Regions from separate parts of the Streptomyces sp. NPDC057137 genome, predicted to be linked through region 1. Evidence: riboswitches for the same ligand, from Rfam matches in the RefSeq annotation. Region 1 holds a riboswitch; each other region holds the start of a gene.
What was found. Region 1 has a riboswitch for cobalamin ahead of metE (5-methyltetrahydropteroyltriglutamate--homocysteine S-methyltransferase). Riboswitches for the same ligand answer to the same signal wherever they lie in the genome.
Positions count from the first base shown of each region.

Region 2: another riboswitch for cobalamin. It lies ahead of ACFT9I_RS12120 (ABC transporter substrate-binding protein); the one in region 1 lies ahead of metE (5-methyltetrahydropteroyltriglutamate--homocysteine S-methyltransferase).
Region 3: another riboswitch for cobalamin. It lies ahead of ACFT9I_RS30515 (ribonucleoside-diphosphate reductase subunit alpha); the one in region 1 lies ahead of metE (5-methyltetrahydropteroyltriglutamate--homocysteine S-methyltransferase).

Region 1 is NZ_JBHUUW010000001.1:493,467-499,569, forward strand. It holds gene ACFT9I_RS02115 (GNAT family N-acetyltransferase) at 1-315, opposite strand, end outside; gene metF (methylenetetrahydrofolate reductase [NAD(P)H]) at 312-1,238, opposite strand; cobalamin riboswitch at 1,391-1,612, shown strand; gene metE (5-methyltetrahydropteroyltriglutamate--homocysteine S-methyltransferase) at 1,772-4,096, shown strand; gene ACFT9I_RS02130 (enolase C-terminal domain-like protein) at 4,138-5,475, opposite strand; gene ACFT9I_RS02135 (gluconate:H+ symporter) at 5,565-6,103, opposite strand, start outside.
Region 2 is NZ_JBHUUW010000011.1:46,143-52,245, reverse strand. It holds gene ACFT9I_RS12145 (PLP-dependent cysteine synthase family protein) at 1-61, opposite strand, end outside; gene ACFT9I_RS12140 (MoaD/ThiS family protein) at 61-381, opposite strand; gene ACFT9I_RS12135 (putative leader peptide) at 474-587, opposite strand; gene ACFT9I_RS12130 (ABC transporter ATP-binding protein) at 674-1,516, opposite strand; gene ACFT9I_RS12125 (FecCD family ABC transporter permease) at 1,513-2,565, opposite strand; gene ACFT9I_RS12120 (ABC transporter substrate-binding protein) at 2,576-3,562, opposite strand; cobalamin riboswitch at 3,603-3,737, opposite strand; gene ACFT9I_RS12115 (Mov34/MPN/PAD-1 family protein) at 3,737-4,150, opposite strand; gene ACFT9I_RS12110 (amino acid permease) at 4,267-5,745, opposite strand; gene ACFT9I_RS12105 (DUF2017 domain-containing protein) at 6,012-6,103, opposite strand, start outside.
Region 3 is NZ_JBHUUW010000053.1:1,970-8,072, forward strand. It holds gene ACFT9I_RS30495 (GntR family transcriptional regulator) at 1-535, shown strand, start outside; gene ACFT9I_RS30500 (carbon starvation CstA family protein) at 791-3,013, shown strand; gene ACFT9I_RS30505 (YbdD/YjiX family protein) at 3,022-3,225, shown strand; gene ACFT9I_RS30510 (GNAT family N-acetyltransferase) at 3,324-3,848, shown strand; cobalamin riboswitch at 3,926-4,057, shown strand; gene ACFT9I_RS30515 (ribonucleoside-diphosphate reductase subunit alpha) at 4,205-6,103, shown strand, end outside.

The DNA of each region.
Region 1 (6,103 bases):
CACAAGGTCGATCAGTGCCGCGAGCGCCGCCGTGGCGACCCCCCGGCCCCAGTGCGCCCGGCCGATCCAGTACGTGACCTCGCGTTCGTCCGGAGGCCCGTACACCGCGACATGACCGACCACCTCCTCGTCGGCGAGCACGGTACGCATCAGCACATCCGGGCTGGCACGAATCCTCGCCCAGTGGTCGTCGAAGTGCCCCCGGTCGTAGTGGTACTTCCTGGTGACCGCCGCCACGTGCTGCGCCGCGGGGTCGGACAGGTGCTCCCAGAAGATGTTCATGTCGCTGTCGCGCACTTCACGGAGTGAGATCATCTCGTCGGTGGCTCCTGCCGCAGGTCGAGATTCTGGTAGATCTCCGTCGTCACCTTGGAGAAGTTCATGGTCATGAAGTGCAGACCCGGAGCCTCCTCGCTGATCAGCCGACGGCACATCTCGGTGGCGTGGTCGATACCGAGCGCCCTGACCGCCTTGGGGTCGTCCTCGACGGCGAGCATCCGCTCGGCGAGCCCCGCCGGGAAGACCGCGGTGCTGAGGCTCGGAATGCGGCGCAGTGAGCGGATCGTGGTGACCGGCATGATCTCCGGGATGATCGGCGTCGGGCAACCGGCGGCCGCGACCCGGTCGCGGAAGCGCAGGTAGTCGTCGACGTCGAAGAACATCTGGGTGATCGCGTAGTCGGCTCCGGCCCTGCACTTGTCGACGAAGTGGCGGATGTCGATGTCCCAGTCGGTGGAGCGCGGGTGCATCTCGGGGAAGGCCGCGACGCCGACGCAGAAGTTGCCGGATTCCTTGATCAGCTCGACCAGTTCGGCCGCGTACTCGACCCCCTGCGGGTGCTTCGTCCAGGAGCCCAGCGGGTCGCCGGGCGGGTCGCCGCGCAGCGCGAGGATGTTGCGGACGCCTTGGTCGGCGTAGTGGCCCAGGATGTTACGCAGCTCCGCGACGCTGTGGTCGACCGCCGTGAGGTGGGCGACCGGGGTGAGCGTCGTCTCCTGGGCGATCCGCCCGGTCATGCCGATGGTGCGGCCACGCGTCGAGCCACCGGCGCCGTACGTCACCGAGACGAAGTCCGGTGACAGTGCTTCCAGCCGTCGGATCGCCGTCCACAGCCCGGCTTCGGCCGCCGCGCTGCGCGGCGGCATGAACTCGAAGGAGTAGCTACGGCCGCCCGCGGCGAGGAGGTCGCGGATGGACAGAGCGCGGTCCGCTCTTGTGCTGGGAATACCGTGAGCCATGTGCGCAGGTTAATGGCTGCCACGGGCGATCCGATCGCCGTCCAATTGCTGATATCCGCTTCGGGCCGCCCGCCACGTCCCGCGTCCGGGATCGCCTCCGGGATCACGTCCGGATTGTGGGCAGCGGTGTGTGGGCGCCGTCCGTCCCCCGTAGGCTGTTCAGTGCAGCTGGTTCGCTCCTGCCCGCCAGGCAGGACGTCGTAAGAGGGAACCCGGTGGGAATCCGGGACTGCCCCGCAGCGGTGAGTGGGAACGACCGCCGTCATACGCACTGGGCCCGGCCGGGTCTGGGAAGCGACGGCCAGTAGGTGTCTCGTAACCGATACGAGACGGGCCCACGAGTCCGAAGACCTGCCCGTTGCCCGTGCGCGACCGATCGCGCGCGGCCATTCCGGTGACCTCGTGGGCGGGTCGGCGTACATATCGAGCGGCACGCGTGGCAATCGCGCGAGGCGTCCGCACGATCGGTCGTCCCTTCGCGTCCGCGTCCCGTCTCCGGGATGTTCAGGACACATCTCGCGAAGGAGAGTTCCGTGACAGCGCAGTCCGCAGCCGCGGCAGCACGGGCCACCGTGTACGGCTACCCCCGCCAGGGACAGAACCGCGAACTGAAGAAGGCCATCGAGGGCTACTGGAAGGGCCGCGTCGACGCCGACGCGCTCCGGAGGACCGCCGCCGATCTTCGCCGTTCGAACTGGCGGCAACTGGCCGACGCCGGTATCCACGAAGTGCCGTCCGGTGACTTCTCGTACTACGACCATGTGCTGGACACCAGCGTCATGGTCGGCGCTGTTCCCGCGCGGCACCGTGCGGCGGTCGACGCCGACGCGCTGGAGGGATACTTCGCGATGGCGCGCGGCACGCAGGACGTGGCGCCGCTGGAGATGACGAAGTGGTTCGACACCAACTACCACTATCTCGTCCCCGAGTTGGGGCCGGACACGGTCTTCGCCGCCGACTCCGCCAAGCAGGTCGCCGAGCTGAGGGAAGCCCTCGCGCTCGGCCTCACCGCCCGGCCCGTGCTCCTCGGCCCCGTCACCTATCTCCTGCTGGCCAAGCCCGCGCCGGGCGTGGCCGCGGACTTCGAGCCGCTGACGCTGCTGGACCGGCTGCTGCCGGTGTACGCGGAGGTCCTGGCCGACCTGCGTGCCGCCGGCGCCGACTGGGTGCAGCTGGACGAGCCCGCGCTGGTCGAGGACCGCACCCCGGCCGAGCTGAACGCCGCCACCCGCGCCTACCGCGATCTGGGCGGCGCCACCGACCGGCCGAAGCTGCTCGTCGCCTCCTACTTCGGGCGGCTCGGCGACGCGCTTCCGGTGCTCGCCAAGGCCCCGATCGAAGGCCTGGCCCTGGACTTCACCGAATCGGGCGCCGCGAATCTCGAAGACCTCGCGGCCGTCGGCGGGCTGACCGGCAAGCGCCTGGTCGCGGGTGTCGTCAACGGACGCAACATCTGGATCAACGACTTCGAGAAGTCGCTGGCCACCCTCGGCACGCTCCTCGGCCTCGCCGACCAGGTGGACGTCGCCGCCTCCTGCTCCCTCCTGCACGTCCCGCTCGACGCCACCGCCGAGAGCGACATCGCTCCGGAGATCGCCCACTGGCTGGCGTTCGCCCGCCAGAAGAGCACCGAGGTCGCGACGCTGGCCCGCGCCCTGGCCGAGGGCACCGGCGCGATCACCGCCGAACTCGCCGCCAACCGCGCCGCTCTCGCCTCCCGCGCGGGCTCGGCGCTCACCCGTGACCCGGCCGTGCGCGCCCGTACCGCGGCCGTCACCGACGCGGACGGCCGGCGCTCGCAGCCGTACGCCCAGCGCACCACCGCCCAGCGGGCGCACCTCAATCTGCCGCTACTGCCCACGACCACCATCGGGTCCTTCCCGCAGACCACCGAACTGCGCACCGCGCGGGCCGACTTGCGCAAGGGGCTGATCGACACCGCCGGTTACGAGGAGCGGATCAAGGAGGAGATCCGCGATGTCCTCTCCTTCCAGGAGAAGACCGGTATCGACGTCCTGGTGCACGGCGAGCCCGAACGCAACGACATGGTCCAGTATTTCGCGGAGCAGCTGACCGGCTATGTCGCCACGCAGCACGGCTGGGTCCAGTCGTACGGCACGCGTTACGTACGTCCGCCGGTGCTCGCCGGAGACATCTCGCGCCCGGAGCCGATGACGGTGCGCTGGACGTCGTACGCGCAGTCACTCACCGACCGGCCGGTCAAGGGCATGCTCACCGGCCCCGTCACGATGCTCGCCTGGTCCTTCGTCCGCGACGACCAGCCGCTCGGCGACACCGCCCGCCAGGTCGCACTCGCCCTGCGCGACGAGGTCAACGACCTTGAGGCGGCGGGCACTTCGGTGATCCAGGTCGACGAGCCCGCGCTGCGCGAAACGCTGCCGCTGCGTTCGTCGGACCACGCCGACTACCTGGCGTGGGCGACCGAGTCGTTCCGCCTCACCACCGCCGGCGTCCGTCCGGAGACGCAGATCCATACCCACATGTGCTACGCGGAGTTCGGCGACATCGTCCAGGCCATCGACGACCTCGACGCCGACGTCATCAGCCTCGAAGCGGCCCGCTCCCACATGCAGGTCGCGGGCGAACTCGCCGCACACGGCTACCCGCGTGAAGCCGGACCCGGCGTCTACGACATCCACTCCCCCCGCATCCCCAGCGCCGAAGAGGCAACCGCCCTTCTTCGTAAGGGACTTGAGGCGATCCCCGCCGACCGGCTCTGGGTGAACCCGGACTGCGGACTCAAGACCCGCGGCTGGCCCGAGACCAGGACCTCCCTGGAGAACCTCGTCACCGCCGCCCGTGAGATCCGCGCGCAGCTGGCCGCCGACGGTTCCTGACCCGACGGGCCCGGGGGCACGCGTCGCGTGCCCCCGGGCGTTCAGCGCACCAGACAGGGGCGCTTCGCGTCGAACTTCCAGTCGGGGACCAGGTAGCGCATCCCGGCGGCGTCGTCGCGCGCGCCGAGTGCCTTCTCCCGGTAGAGGTCGTGGGCCGCGAGGAGCCGGTCCATGTCGAGCCGGACTCCCAGCCCGGGAGCGTCGGGGACGGCGATCTCGCCGTCGACGATGCGTGGCGGGGCCGTGGTGAGCCGCTCCAGGCCTTCCTGCCAGATCCAGTGGGTGTCGAGCGCGTTGTAGTCGCCGGGGGCCGCGGCCCCGCAGTGGGTCACCATGGCCAGGGAGATGTCGAAGTGGTTGTTGGAGTGGCAGCCCCAGGTCAGACCGGCCGCGTGACAGAGCTGGGCGACACGGACCGAGCCCTGCATGGTCCAGAAGTGCGGGTCGGCCAGCGGGATGGAGACCGACTGCAGGGCCAGGGCGTGGGTCAGTTGCCGCCAGTCGGTGGCGACCATGTTGGTGGCCGTGGGGAGACCGGTGGCACGGCGGAACTCGGCCAGGATCTCCCGCCCGGAGTAGCCGTCCTCGGCTCCGCACGGGTCCTCCGCGTAGGCGAGCGTGCCGACCAGCGGCCGGCACAGCTCGACCGCCTCGCGCAGCGACCACGCGCCGTTCGGGTCGAGGGTGATCCGGGCCTCGGGGAAGCGGTCCTTGAGGGCGCGTACGGCCTTGACCTCCTCGGCGCCGTCCAGGACACCGCCCTTGAGCTTGAAGTCCCGGAAGCCGTACAGCTCGTGGGTGGCCTCGGCCTGGCGCACGATCGCCTCGGGTGTCAGGGCCTCCTCGTGCCGGACGCGGTACCAGTCCTCGGCCGCGCCGGGTTCACGGGCGTACTCCAGGTCGGTCCGGTCGGGGTCACCGACGTAGAAGAGGTAGCCGAGTACGCGTACGGAGTCGCGCTGCTGCCCGTCGCCGAGGAGTGCCGCGACGGGCACGTCCAGGTGCTGTCCGAGGAGGTCGAGGAGCGCCGACTCGACGGCGGTGACGGCGTGGACCGTCGTACGCAGGTCGAAGGTCTGCCCGCCCCTGCCTCCCGAGTCCCGGCCCGCGAACCGGTCCCCGATCTCGCGCAGGACCCGCTTGTAGTCGCCGACCTTCGCGCCGAGCACGAGCGACTCGGCGTCGCGCAGCGTCTGCGTGATCTTCTCCCCGCCGGGCACCTCGCCGAGGCCCGTCCGTCCCTCGGAGTCCTGGAGGACCACCACGTTGCGGGTGAAGTAGGGACCGTGCGCGCCGGAGAGGTTCAGCTCCATGCAGTCCCGGCCGGCGACCGGGTAGACGGAGAGCGCGGTGACGGTTGGCTGGCTGCTGATGCTCATCAGGGAAACCTTACGGACGAAGGTGTACGGGGGTCGGAGGCCGGTCGGTGAGTACGGAGGTCGTCGGGGGGCAGGGCTGGTCGGGGACTTCAGAGGTTGAGGACGTCGAGGACCGACTCGACGGCCAGAACGCCGCCCAGGCCGAGAATCGCGAGCACTGTCGTATAGCTGGTACGGACCTTGATCGCCTCGATCACCGAGAGGTTGAAGTACTCCTTGAACAACCAGAAGCCGGGGTCGTTCACATGGGAGAAGGCGATCGAGCCGCACGAGACGGCGAGGACCAGGATCTCGGGGTGGACCCCGCTGCCCGCCAGGAGCGGCAGCACCACACCGGAGGCCGTCACGACGGCGACCGTCGCGGAGCCGAGTGCGACGCGGAGGATGACCGCGATGAGCCAGGCGAGGACGATCGGCGAGATCGACCAGGTGTCCGTGACGTCCTTGATGTAGTCGGCGATGCCGCCTTCGACGAGGACGTTCTTGAAGGCGCCGCCCGCTCCGATCACCAGGAGGACCATCGCCATGGCCTGGGCGGCCGAGGTGCAGGAGGCGCTGACGTCCGCGAGACTGCGGCCGATCCGTGGTCCGAACGCCCAGACCGCGAGGGCGAGGGTCAGCAGGAGCG
Region 2 (6,103 bases), on a different contig from region 1:
GCCGTGGCAGCCGTACGAGAGGGGTGTCGCCGACGACAGCGAGCGGGGAGTCGTACCGCATCAGAGCGTGGCGGACACGTCGGGCATGGGCGTGTGCCCCGCGCCACCGGCGACGGCCGGGAGGATGGTGACGCTGTCGCCGTCCGCGAGCTTGGTGGAGATGCCGTCCAGGAAGCGGACGTCCTCGTCGTTCAGGTAGACGTTCACGAAGCGGCGCAGCTGGTCGCCGTTGGCGCCGTCGACGATGCGCTCGCGGATGCCCGTGTGGCGGGTTTCGAGGTCGGTGAGCAGGGCCGCGATGGTGTCACCGCTGCCCTCGACGGCCTTGGCTCCGTCGGTGTAGGTGCGGAGGATGGTCGGAATGCGGACCTCGATGGCCATGGCGTGGGCTCCTGTCGGAAAAGAGGCGTGACGGGCGCGCGGCTCTGCCCCCGCGCGGGGGGTGGTGCTCGGGATGGGCGTCCTGCCGCGACTCAGGCGGCAGCGCCGGCCGTACACATGGCGCTGGCGAGTCGGCACAGATCGACGTGCAGGCGCGCCACCAGGAGATCGCCTGGGGTCTTGTCGCTCACGTCGTGGGAAACCATGGGGTCATCGTATCGATTCCCGGTCCGCATCCCGGTATGTGATCTCAACTGATGGACGTTCGGTGTTCGTCAGGTGGACTGGGCCGTCACCCGGGCAGTCGCTCGGGCCGGTGCTCGGGCAGATAGACGACGGTGGGGGCGCCGGTCCGGGGGTGCGGCGTGACCTCCGCCTCGACCTCGTAGACCGTGGCCAGAAGGGCGGGGGTCAGGACCTCCGCCGGGGTTCCCGAGGCGACAACCGTACCCGCTTTGAGTACGTAGAGGCGGTCGCAGTAGTACGCGGCGAGATTCAGGTCGTGCAGGGCCAGCAGATTGATCGTCCCCAACTCCCTTATGAGGGAGAGGACTTCGAGCTGGTGGCGGATGTCCAGATGGTTGGTCGGCTCGTCCAGGACGAACAGCGCGGGCCGTTGGACCAGTGCGCGGGCGACGAGGGCGCGCTGGCGTTCGCCGCCGGAGAGGGACGGGAAGGCGCGCTCCGCGAGCGGGGCGATGCCGACGCGCTCCAGCGCGGCGTCGGCCAGTGCGGTGTCCGCCGCCGTGTCCGCCTCCCAGAAGCGCCGGTGCGGGGAGCGGCCCATGGCGACGACCTCGCGGACGGTCAGTTCGAAGTCGGTCTGTCCGTCCTGCGGGACGGTCGCCACGCGCCGGGCGCGCGCCTTGGCCTTCATGGTGTGCAGGTCGTCGCCGTCCAGCAGCGCCCGGCCGTGGGTGGGGCGCAGCGTGCCGTACACGCAGCGCAGCAGGGTGGTCTTGCCGCTGCCGTTGGGGCCGACGAGGCCGACGGTCTCGCCGGGGGCTGCGGTCAGGTCGACGGCGTCGACGAGGTGCCGGCCGTCGCCGATCCCGTACGACAGCCCCTCGACGCGCAATGCCGCTTTACGAGGGCGCGTAGCGGCGCTCGTACCGGCACTCGTATCGGGGCTCATACCGGGGCTCCTTCGGGGCGGCGGCGCATCAGCCACAGGAAGAACGGGCCGCCGATGAGCGCGGTGAGGACGCCCACGGGGATGTCCTGCGGCGCGGCGACGGTACGGGCGGCGAGGTCCGCGACGACGAGCACGACCGCCCCGCCGAGCGCGGCGACCGGCAGCAGCGGCCGGTGCGACGCCCCGACCACCATCCGCGCGGCGTGCGGCACGAGCAGCCCGACGAAGCCGATGGCGCCGCTCGCGGCCACCATCACCCCGGTGACCAGCGAGGCGAGGACGAACACGGCGGCGCGGAAGCGCGCGGTGTCCAGCCCCAGTACGGTCGCGCCCTCCTCCCCCACCAGCAGCAGGTCCAGCGGCCGGGCGAGCGCCATCAGGACGGCGGTCCCGGCGACGAGGACGACGGCCGGGACGACGAGCGAGCCCCAACGGGCGCTGCCGAGGCCGCCGAGCGACCAGAACAGCGCCTCCTGGAAGTGCTCGGGCCGCGCGGAGACCACCAGGATCAGTGTGGTGAGCGCGGACAGGATGTACGAGACGGTCACCCCGGCCAGCACGAGCCGCCCGCCGGTCATCGTGCCGCCGCGCCGGGCGAGCGCGTAGACGACGGCCATCGCGAACAGCGAGCCGGCGAAGGCGGCGGCCGGCATGGCGACGGTGGTGGTGATCCCGCCGCCGATGCCACCGCCGATGCCGAAGACCAGGACGAGTACGGCGCCGGTGGACGCCCCCGAGGAGATCCCGAGCAGGAACGGGTCGGCCAGCCGGTTGCGTACGAGGGCCTGGAGGACCGTACCGACGACGGCCAGCCCGGCGCCGACGACCGCGCCGAGCAGCACGCGCGGCAGCCGTACGTCCAGGACGATCGTGCGGAAGGGGCTGGGCTCGGCGCCGCCGGTGAGGATCGTGACGACCTCGCCGGGCGGGATGCGGACCGAGCCGAGCGCGAGCCCGGCGACGACGGCGCAGGCGAGGGCCGCGATGAGGCCGCCGAGGACGAGCGCGTGCCTCAGCCGCCGCCGGGCGGGCGGGGTCTGACAGCTCATCGCGGCGCGCCTACTCGCCCGCCTCCGGGTGGAGTTGGTAGGCGAGCCGTTGGACGGCGGCCGGGGCGCGGACGCCGAGCACGGCGTCGGAGAGCGGCAGGACGGCGAAGCGCTTGTTCCTGATCGCCGGGACGTCCTTCAGTACGGGGTCCTCCAGCAGCCGCTTCTTCTTCTGCGCGACGGTGGTGGAGCCGTAGTCGTAGATGACGATCGCCTCGGGCCCGCGCGCCACGACCTGCTCCCAGGTGGCGTCGCCGAAGGACTTGTCGAGGTCGGCGAAGACGTTGCGACCGCCGGCCCGGTCGATCATCTCGTTGCCGATGCCCTTGCCGCCCGCGGTGAACGCGGTCTTGTCGCCGCTGTCGTAGACGAAGACCGAGACCGGCTTCACGTCTTGGAGACCGGCGGCCGTGGTGGCGAGGGTGGTGCGTGCCTCGGCGGTCCACTTCGCGGCGCGGTCGGCGACGCCGAAGGTGCGGCCGACCTCTTCGACCTCGCGGAAGACGTCGTCCATGGAGGTCCTGCCCTCGGTGCAGTTCTCCAGGTTGAGCCGGGTGTCGATGCCGGCGCCCTTGAGGTCGTCGCGGGTGCGGCCGTCCTTGGCGGCGAAGGCGCTGGCGTAACCGCCGTAGACGAAGTCGGGGTTGACGGCGAGGAGTTTCTCCTTGGAGGGGTACTCCTTGGCGACGACCGGGACGCTCTTGTACGCCTTCTCGTAGGCGGGCAGGACCTTGTCGTCCAGCCAGGCGGTGCCGACGAGGGACTTGGTGAGTCCGAGTTCGATCATGATCTCGGTGACGTGCTGGTTCATGGTGACCACGCGCTTCGGGGGTGCCTCGAAGGTGGTCTTCACACCGCAGTTGGTGACGGTGTACGGGAATCCGTCGGCCGGGGCTCCGGCCCTGCGGACGGGGTCCGCGCCGGCTGAGCAGGCGGCGAGCGGGAGCAGCAGCGGAAGCAGGACCGCCGGTATGAGGGCGTGGCGCCGCGAGGACATGACTGGGCCTCCTCCGGGGGATTTCCGCGTCCCCTGGCATGGTGGGAGAAGGGCGACAGGTCAGTTCCTGGCTTCCGGGGCCCCGCTCGCGCGAAGGCCCTGGTCACAGTGGCGGGACCGTGCCGGATTCACACCGGCTTCCTGGGTCCTGCCGCCCTGGATCGCGTCATCTTCTCAGACGACCTCGACCTCTTCCTCCGTGACCTCGCCGTCCACGATGCGGTACGAGCGGAACTGGAAGGGGCCCGCGTCGTCGGTGTCGGCGGTGGAGACCAGGACGTAGTGGGCGCCGGGCTCGTTGGCGTAGGTGATGTCCGTGCGGGAGGGGTAGGCCTCGGTCGCCGTGTGCGAGTGGTAGACGATCACCGGTTCCTCGTCCCGGTCGTCCAGGTCCCGGTAGAGCTTGAGCAGGTCCGCCGAGTCGAACTCGTAGAACGTGGGTGAGCGGGCCGCGTTGAGCATCGGGATGAAACGCTCGGGCCGCCCACTGCCCTCCGGGCCCGCGACCATGCCGCACGCCTCGTCCGGATGGTCCGCGCGTGCGTGGGTGACGATCTGGTCGTAGAGGGCCTGGGTGATGGTCAGCATGAGGTGAAGGATAAGCAGGTGGCCTCCGCGTCTGAGACACGGAGGCCACCTGGTGAGACAGTGCGTGAGACGGCATGTGGGACCGCCGCCGTAAGTGCCCGGCGTCGGCGTCGGCGTCAGTCGGAGACCTTCGCGTACTCCGGCTCGTGCGGGCCCTCCGGATCACGCGGCTCCCGCGCACCGGCCGCCGCGAGTTCCGGGTTACGGCGCTTGAGCAGCGCCCAGCCGCCGCCGAGGAACACCGCCCAGATCGCGCCGACGTACAGCGACACCCGGGCCTCGGAGTCGTACGCGATCAGACAGGTCACGAACGACAGGAACACCAGCGCCACCCAGCTCAGCGCCGAGCCGCCCGGGGCCGGGAACGAGGAGGCGGGCAGCCGCCCGGCGACCACGGCGGAGCGGTACTTGATATGGCTGACGAGGATCATCATCCAGGTCCAGATACCGGCGGCGGTGGCGACCGAGGTGACGTAGAGGAACGCCTTCTCGGGGACGATGTAGTTGAGGACGACGCCGATGCCCATCAGCGCGACGGACGCGGCGATGCCGAACGCCGGCGTCCGGCGGGAGTTGAGCTTGCCCAGGACCTTCGGCGCCTCGTTGTTGGCGGAGAGGTCGCGCAGCATCCGGCCGGTGGAGTACATGCCGGAGTTGCAGGACGACAGGGCCGCCGTCAGCACGACGAAGTTGACGATTCCGGCGCCGAGCGGGATGCCGATCTTGGCGAAGGCGTGTACGAACGGGCTCTCGCCCTCGCTGAATTCGGTCCACTTCACGACGGCGAGGATGACGGTGAGCGCGCCGACGTAGAAGACGATGATGCGCCAAGGCAGCGTGTTGATCGCCTTGGGGAGCGTCTTCTCCGGATTCTCGGACTCGCCCGCCGTGACGCCCACGAGTTCGACGGCGAGGTAGGCGAACATCACGCCCTGGAGGGTCATCAGGCTGGAGCCGATGCCGTTGGGGAAGATGCCGCCGTGCTGCCAGAGGTTGCCGGTGGTGGCGGTCTCGCCCGCGTCCGAGAAGCCGAGGGTCAGCACGCCGAGGCCGATGACGATCATGCCGATGATGGCGGTGACCTTGACCATCGAGAACCAGAACTCGACCTCGCCGAAGATCTTGACGGAGATCAGGTTGACGCCGAAGAGCACCACGAGGAAGACGAGGGCGCTGACCCACTGCGGGATCGAGGGGAACCAGAAGTGGATGTAGATCGCCGCCGCCGTGAGTTCGGCCATGCCGGTCACGATCCACATGAGCCAGTACGTCCAGCCGGTCACGTATCCGAAGAACGGGCCGAGGAACTCGCGGGCGTACTCCGCGAACGAGCCGGAGACCGGCCGGTAGAGGAGCAGTTCGCCGAGTGCCCGCATGATGAAGAAGATCACCACGCCGGCGAGGGCGTACATCAGGATGATGCTCGGCCCGGCCTTGGCGATGTTCGCGCCGGCGCCCATGAACAGGCCGACGCCGATGGCGCCGCCGATCGCGATCATCTGGACCTGGCGGCTGCCGAGTCCGCGTTCGTAGCCCTCCTCCGAGGTCTTTCCGGAGGGGCTTTCCGAGGTGTTGTCGACCTGTGGGGAGGTCATGGTGATGCGCCCTTTCTCCCTGCCTGTGCCGGTGGTCGTGAAGATTTACCACGGGCGGGGCGGCGATCCGCGCAGGCCGCTGTGGCGCGGCCCACAGGAAGAAGGGGACGAATCACACCCCGAATCGCAAAGCATGCGGAGGCGGAGATCCGATCGTTATGCGGAGTTGAGCCTCAATTGAGGAAACGGAAGGTGTCCGTCCGAAGATGATGTGAGGGCGCCGTGGAGGCCCTGTGACGGGCCTCCCCCACGTGGCCGGCGGACCGTCAGGGCATCATCGTCTCGACGAGCGACTCCTGGAGCGCCCCGAGCCACAGGTACGCCATCACCATCGGCTTGCGCGGGTCGGAGTCCGGCA
Region 3 (6,103 bases), on a different contig from region 1:
CCAGGGCAAGGGCACGTTCGTGGCCAAGCCCAAGGTCTCGCAGGCGCTCCAGCTCACCTCGTACACCGAGGACATGCGCGCGCAGGGCCTGGAGCCGACCTCGCAACTTCTCGACATCGGCTACGTCACCGCCGACGACACGCTCGCCGGGCTGCTCGACATCACCACGGGCGGGCGTGTGCTGCGCATCGAGCGGCTGCGCCTGGCGAGCGGCGAGCCGATGGCGATCGAGACCACACACCTTTCGGCCAAACGCTTCCCCGCGCTGCGCCGTTCGCTCGTCAAGTACACGTCCCTCTACACGGCGTTGGCCGAGGTGTACGGCGTGCACCTGGCGGAGGCCGAGGAGACGATCGAGACGTCGCTGGCGACACCGCGCGAGGCGGGGCTGCTCGGTACGGATGTGGGCCTGCCCATGCTGATGCTGTCGCGCCATTCGATCGACACCGCCGGGGAGCCGGTGGAGTGGGTGCGGTCGGTGTACCGGGGCGACCGGTACAAGTTCGTGGCGCGGCTGCGCAGGCCGACCGACTGAGCCGCGTAGGCCCACCGACCAAGAGCCACGCAGGCCTACCGACCGAGAGCCGCGCAGGCCGCCGGACCGAGCCTGGACGAAACGCACCGAGTACGACAAAGCCCCACGTCAGACGGCCTGTTGAGGACCCGACGCAGGAGTACGGCAGACACACCGTTGCCGTACCGATATGCGGACGGGGGGTGACGCATGCCGAGACGTTCCCTTAGATTTCCTGCGAGTTTCAGCAGGTGACCAGTGAGGGGACGACTCGCCATGCCAGAGCCGGCACAGCCGAGTTCCACACAGGAATCGGGACAGGAATCATCCGGGCGCCTGACGCCGAAGTCGATGGTGATCTGGGCGCTCGTCGCCCTGGTGGGCGCGGTCGGCTGGGGCGTCCTCGCGCTGTCGCGCGGTGAGGAGATCTCCGCCGCCTGGATGCTCGCGGCGGCACTCGGTTCGTACGCGATCGCGTACCGCTTCTACTCCAGATTCATCGCACGGCGCGTGCTGAAGGTCGACAAGACGCGGGCCACACCCGCCGAGCGCCTCGACAACGGTGTCGACTTCCACCCCACCGACCGGCGCGTGCTGTTCGGGCACCACTTCGCGGCCGTCGCGGGCGCGGGACCGCTCGTCGGGCCGGTGCTGGCCGCCCAGATGGGCTATCTGCCGGGCACGATCTGGATCGTCGCGGGCGTCATCTTCGCGGGCGCGGTCCAGGACATGGTCACGCTCTTCTTCTCCACGCGCCGCGACGGCCGCTCGCTCGGCCAGATCGCCCGTGACGAGATAGGCCCGTTCGGCGGCGCCGCCGCGCTCATCGCGGTCTTCCTCATCATGATCATCCTGCTGGCCGTGCTGGCACTGGTCATCGTCAACGCGCTGGCCGACTCGCCGTGGGGTGTCTTCTCCATCGCGATGACCATCCCGATCGCCCTCTTCATGGGCGTGTACCTACGGGTGCTGCGGCCGGGCAAGGTCAGCGAGGTCTCGCTCATCGGCGTGGCGCTGCTGCTGCTCGCGATCGTGGCCGGCGGCTGGGTCGCCGAGTCCTCGCTCGCGGACACGTTCACGCTGGAGGCCGGCACGCTGGTCATCTGGATGATCGTGTACGGCTTCCTCGCCTCCGTTCTGCCGGTCTGGATGCTGCTGGCGCCGCGCGACTATCTGTCGACCTTCATGAAGGTCGGCACGATCGCGCTGCTGGCGGTCGGTGTCGTCGTCGCGCTGCCGACGATGAAGATGGACGCGGTCACGGAGTTCGCGAGCCGGGGTGACGGTCCGGTCTTCGCCGGTTCGATGTTCCCGTTCGTCTTCATCACCATCGCGTGCGGCGCGCTGTCCGGTTTCCACGCACTGGTCTCCTCGGGCACCACGCCGAAGATGGTGCAGAAGGAGACCCAGATCCGGATGATCGGGTACGGCGCGATGCTCACCGAGTCGTTCGTCGCGATCATGGCGATGATCACGGCGTGCATCATCGACCCGGGTCTGTACTTCGCGGTCAACTCCCCCGCCGGAGTCATCGGCGGCACGGTCGAGTCCGCCTCGCAGGCGGTCGCCAACCTCGGCTTCACCATCTCGCCGGACCAGCTCGCCCAGGCGGCGAAGGACGTCGAGGAGGCCAGCCTGCTGTCCCGTACGGGCGGCGCGCCGACCTTCGCGCTCGGCATGTCGGACATCTTCTCGTCCGTCGTCGGCGGCGCGGGGATGAAGGCGTTCTGGTACCACTTCGCCATCATGTTCGAGGCGCTGTTCATCCTCACGACGGTGGACGCGGGAACGCGCGTCGGGCGCTTCATGCTCCAGGACATGCTCGGCAACGTCTACAAGCCCATGCGCCAGGTCAGTTGGAAGCCGGGCGTCTGGTTCGCCAGCGCCGTGGTCGTCGGCGCGTGGGGCTACTTCCTCTGGGTCGGCGTGCACGACCCGCTGGGCGGCATCAACCAGCTCTTCCCGCTGTTCGGCATCGCGAACCAGCTCCTGGCGGCGGTGGCACTCGCCGTGTGCACGACGCTGCTGGTGAAGTCCGGGCGGCTCAAATGGGCCTGGGTGACGGGAGTTCCGCTCGCCTGGGACGCGGCGGTCACCCTCACCGCGAGCTGGCAGAAGATCTTCTCCGACGACCCGAGGGTCGGCTTCTTCACCCAGCGCGACGTCTACCAGGCAGGCATCGACAAGGGCGAGGTGATCCCGCCGGCGAAGACGATGGACGACATGCACACGGTCGTCACCAACTCGACGGTGGACGGCGTCCTTTCGGCGGTCTTCGCGATCCTGATCCTCGTGGTCATCGCCGACGCGGCGCGGGTCTGCTACAAGGCGATCCGCCACCCGGAGAGCGTGAAGCTGTCGGAGACGCCGTACGTGAAGTCGGAACTGGTCGCACCGGCGGGCCTGATCCCGACGAAGGAGGAGAAGGCGGAGCTGGCGGCGGCCGAGGCATCGACGAGGGCCGGGGCGGGGGCGTCCTCCGGGGCGGATCCGTCATGACGTCGGCGATCTCGGCGGCGAAGGTACGGCACGCGGTGGGCCGGATCCGTTGGTACGTACGTGAGTTGACGGGCGAGTCGGCGTACGACCACTACGTGGCCCACACCCGCGCCTGCGACCCGACGGCACAGATCAAGACCCGCCGCGCGTTCGAACGCGACCGGATGGACGCGAGAGAGGCGGACCCGAGGGAAGGGTTCCGCTGCTGCTGAGCGCGTGAGGGGCCGTCGTATCCCGATGGGGTACGACGGCCCTTCGACGTGCGGGGGCGGGGACGCACCGGGTTCGCGCCGTGTCGCACACTGCACGGATGGATCAGACGACACGGCCGGAGGCCGACTTCACCATCAGGGCGGCCGAGACCGCCGAGTACGACGTGCTCGGGGAGATAACCGCGCGGGCCTATCTGGACGACGGGCTGCTGGACTTCGGGGAGGACGACCCCTATCTGGCGACCCTGCGGGACGTCGCGGCGCGGGCCGCCGGGGCCGAGGTGCTCGTGGCCGTCGACGCGGACGGGGGCGTGCTCGGTGGGGTGGCCCACGTCTCCGGCCCGTCCGCGTGGGCCGATCTGGCCGGGGACGGGGAAGCCGAATTCCGCATGCTGGCCGTCGCGCCGGCCGCCCGGGGACGGGGTGTCGGCGGGGCGCTGGTGCGGGCGTGTGTGGAGCGTGCGCGGGCCACCGAGGGGTGCGTACGGGTGCGGCTGTCCACGCAGAAGTCGATGCTGGGCGCGCACCGGATCTATGAGCGCCTGGGCTTCGTACGGACCCCGGAACGCGACTGGTCGCCCATCCCGGGGCTGTCCCTGCTCACGTACAGCCTGGAAATCTAAGGCGTTTCGGGGCCGATTCAGGGCAAGGCCGAACACCCGCGACACAACATGTGGGGGGTGCCGCTCCCAACGGGCCCCACATGTATGCTCAAGTCTGTTGTCGCCGCAGGAGAATCCGGTGGAAATCCGGAACTGTCCCGCAACGGTGTGCTGTGGTGCGCTTTGCGCGCCCGCGAGTCCGAGCACCTGCCGACGGCGCATCCGGCTCGACCGATCCGGATGCCGAGACGTCCGGGCCTCGAGGTTGGGCCGGTGGACGCCGCACCGCGCGCTGCCCGCTTCCGGGCCGGCGTACGCGGGCGTGCGCCGCCGTGCCCCTCCCCCGTGGCCCAGAGCCGAGCGAGGGAGAGCACCACGTGACCATCGCGCCAGCCGATCCGGCTTCAGCGATCTCCGAGCGGGGACGGGGTACGGCCGTTCCGGCCGTACCCGCCGACCGGCAGGCCGACGGGCCCGGGACGAGCCTTCTGCGGCTCCTCACGGACCTCACCGCCGACCTGACCGACACGGACCCCGGCAAGGTCGCCGCGGCCGCGCTCCGGGGCCGTAACGCCGCGTCGGACGAGGCCGAGTTGCGTGAACTCGCCACCGAGGCCGCCGCCGGGCTCATCTCCGAGGACCCCGCCTACTCCCGGCTCGCCGCCCGCCTCCTCACCCGCACCATCGCGGACGAGGCCGCCGGCCAGGGCGCTCTCTCGTTCTCCTCCTCGGTCGCCGTGGGCCAAGCGGAGGGCCTGATCGCCGACCGTACGGCCGCGTTCGTCACGCGCCACGCAGCCCGGCTCGACGCGCTGATCGACCCCGCCGGCGACGACCGCTTCGGCTACTTCGGCCTGCGTACCCTCTTCAGCCGCTATCTGCTCCGGCACCCGATCACCCGCGATGTCATCGAGACGCCGCAGTACTTCATGCTGCGCGTCGCGTCCGGCCTGGCCAAGGACGACTCCCCGGCCGCCGTGGACGAAGTCGCCGCGCTGTACGGCCTGATGAGCCGGCTCGACTACCTCCCCTCCTCCCCCACCCTCTTCAACTCCGGCACCCGCCACCCCCAGATGTCGTCCTGCTATCTGCTGGACTCCCCGCTGGACGAGCTGGACTCGATCTACGACCGCTACCACCAGGTGGCCCGTCTCTCGAAGCACGCCGGCGGCATCGGCCTCTCGTACTCCCGTATCCGCGCCCGCGGTTCATTGATCCGGGGGACGAACGGGCACTCCAACGGCATCGTGCCGTTCCTGCGGACGCTCGACTCCTCCGTCGCCGCCGTCAACCAGGGCGGCCGGCGCAAGGGCGCGGCCTGCGTCTACCTGGAGACCTGGCACGCGGACATCGAGGAGTTCCTGGAGCTGCGCGACAACACCGGCGAGGAGGCCCGCCGTACGCACAATCTGAACCTCGCGCACTGGATCCCCGACGAGTTCATGCGCCGGGTCGACACGGACGGCGACTGGTCGCTGTTCTCCCCCTCCGACGTGCCCGAGCTGGTCGACCTGTGGGGCGACGACTTCGACGCGGCGTACCGCGCCGCCGAGGCGGCGGGCAAGGCCCGCCGGACCATCCCGGCGCGTGAGCTGTACGGCCGCATGATGCGCACCCTGGCGCAGACCGGCAACGGCTGGATGACCTTCAAGGACGCGTCGAACCGTACGGCGAACCAGACCGCCGAGCCCGGCACCGTCGTGCACTCCTCGAACCTCTGCACCGAGATCCTGGAGGTCACGGACGACGGCGAGACGGCCGTCTGCAACCTCGGCTCGGTCAACATCGGCGCGTTTGTCACGGAGAGCGGCGAGGGCGAGGGCTGGGAGCTGGACTGGGAGCGGCTGGACGAGAGCGTCCGCACCGCCGTGACCTTCCTCGACCGGGTCGTGGACATCAACTTCTACCCGACCGAGCAGGCCGGCCGCTCCAACGCCAAGTGGCGCCCCGTGGGCCTGGGCGTGATGGGCCTCCAGGACGTCTTCTTCAAGAAGCGGCTGCCGTTCGACTCCGCCGAGGCCGCCGCGCTCTCCACCCGTATCGCCGAGCGGATCATGCTCGCCGCGTACGAGGCGTCCTGCGACCTCGCCGAACGCGAGGGCCCGCTGCCGGCCTGGTCGCAGACCCGCGCCGCGCGCGGCGTGCTGCACCCGGACCACTACGACGTGGCGCTCAACTGGCCCGAGCGGTGGGACGCGTTGCGCGCGCGGGTCGCGAAGACCGGTATGCGCAACTCCCTGCTGCTCGCCATCGCGCCGACGGCCACCATCGCGTCG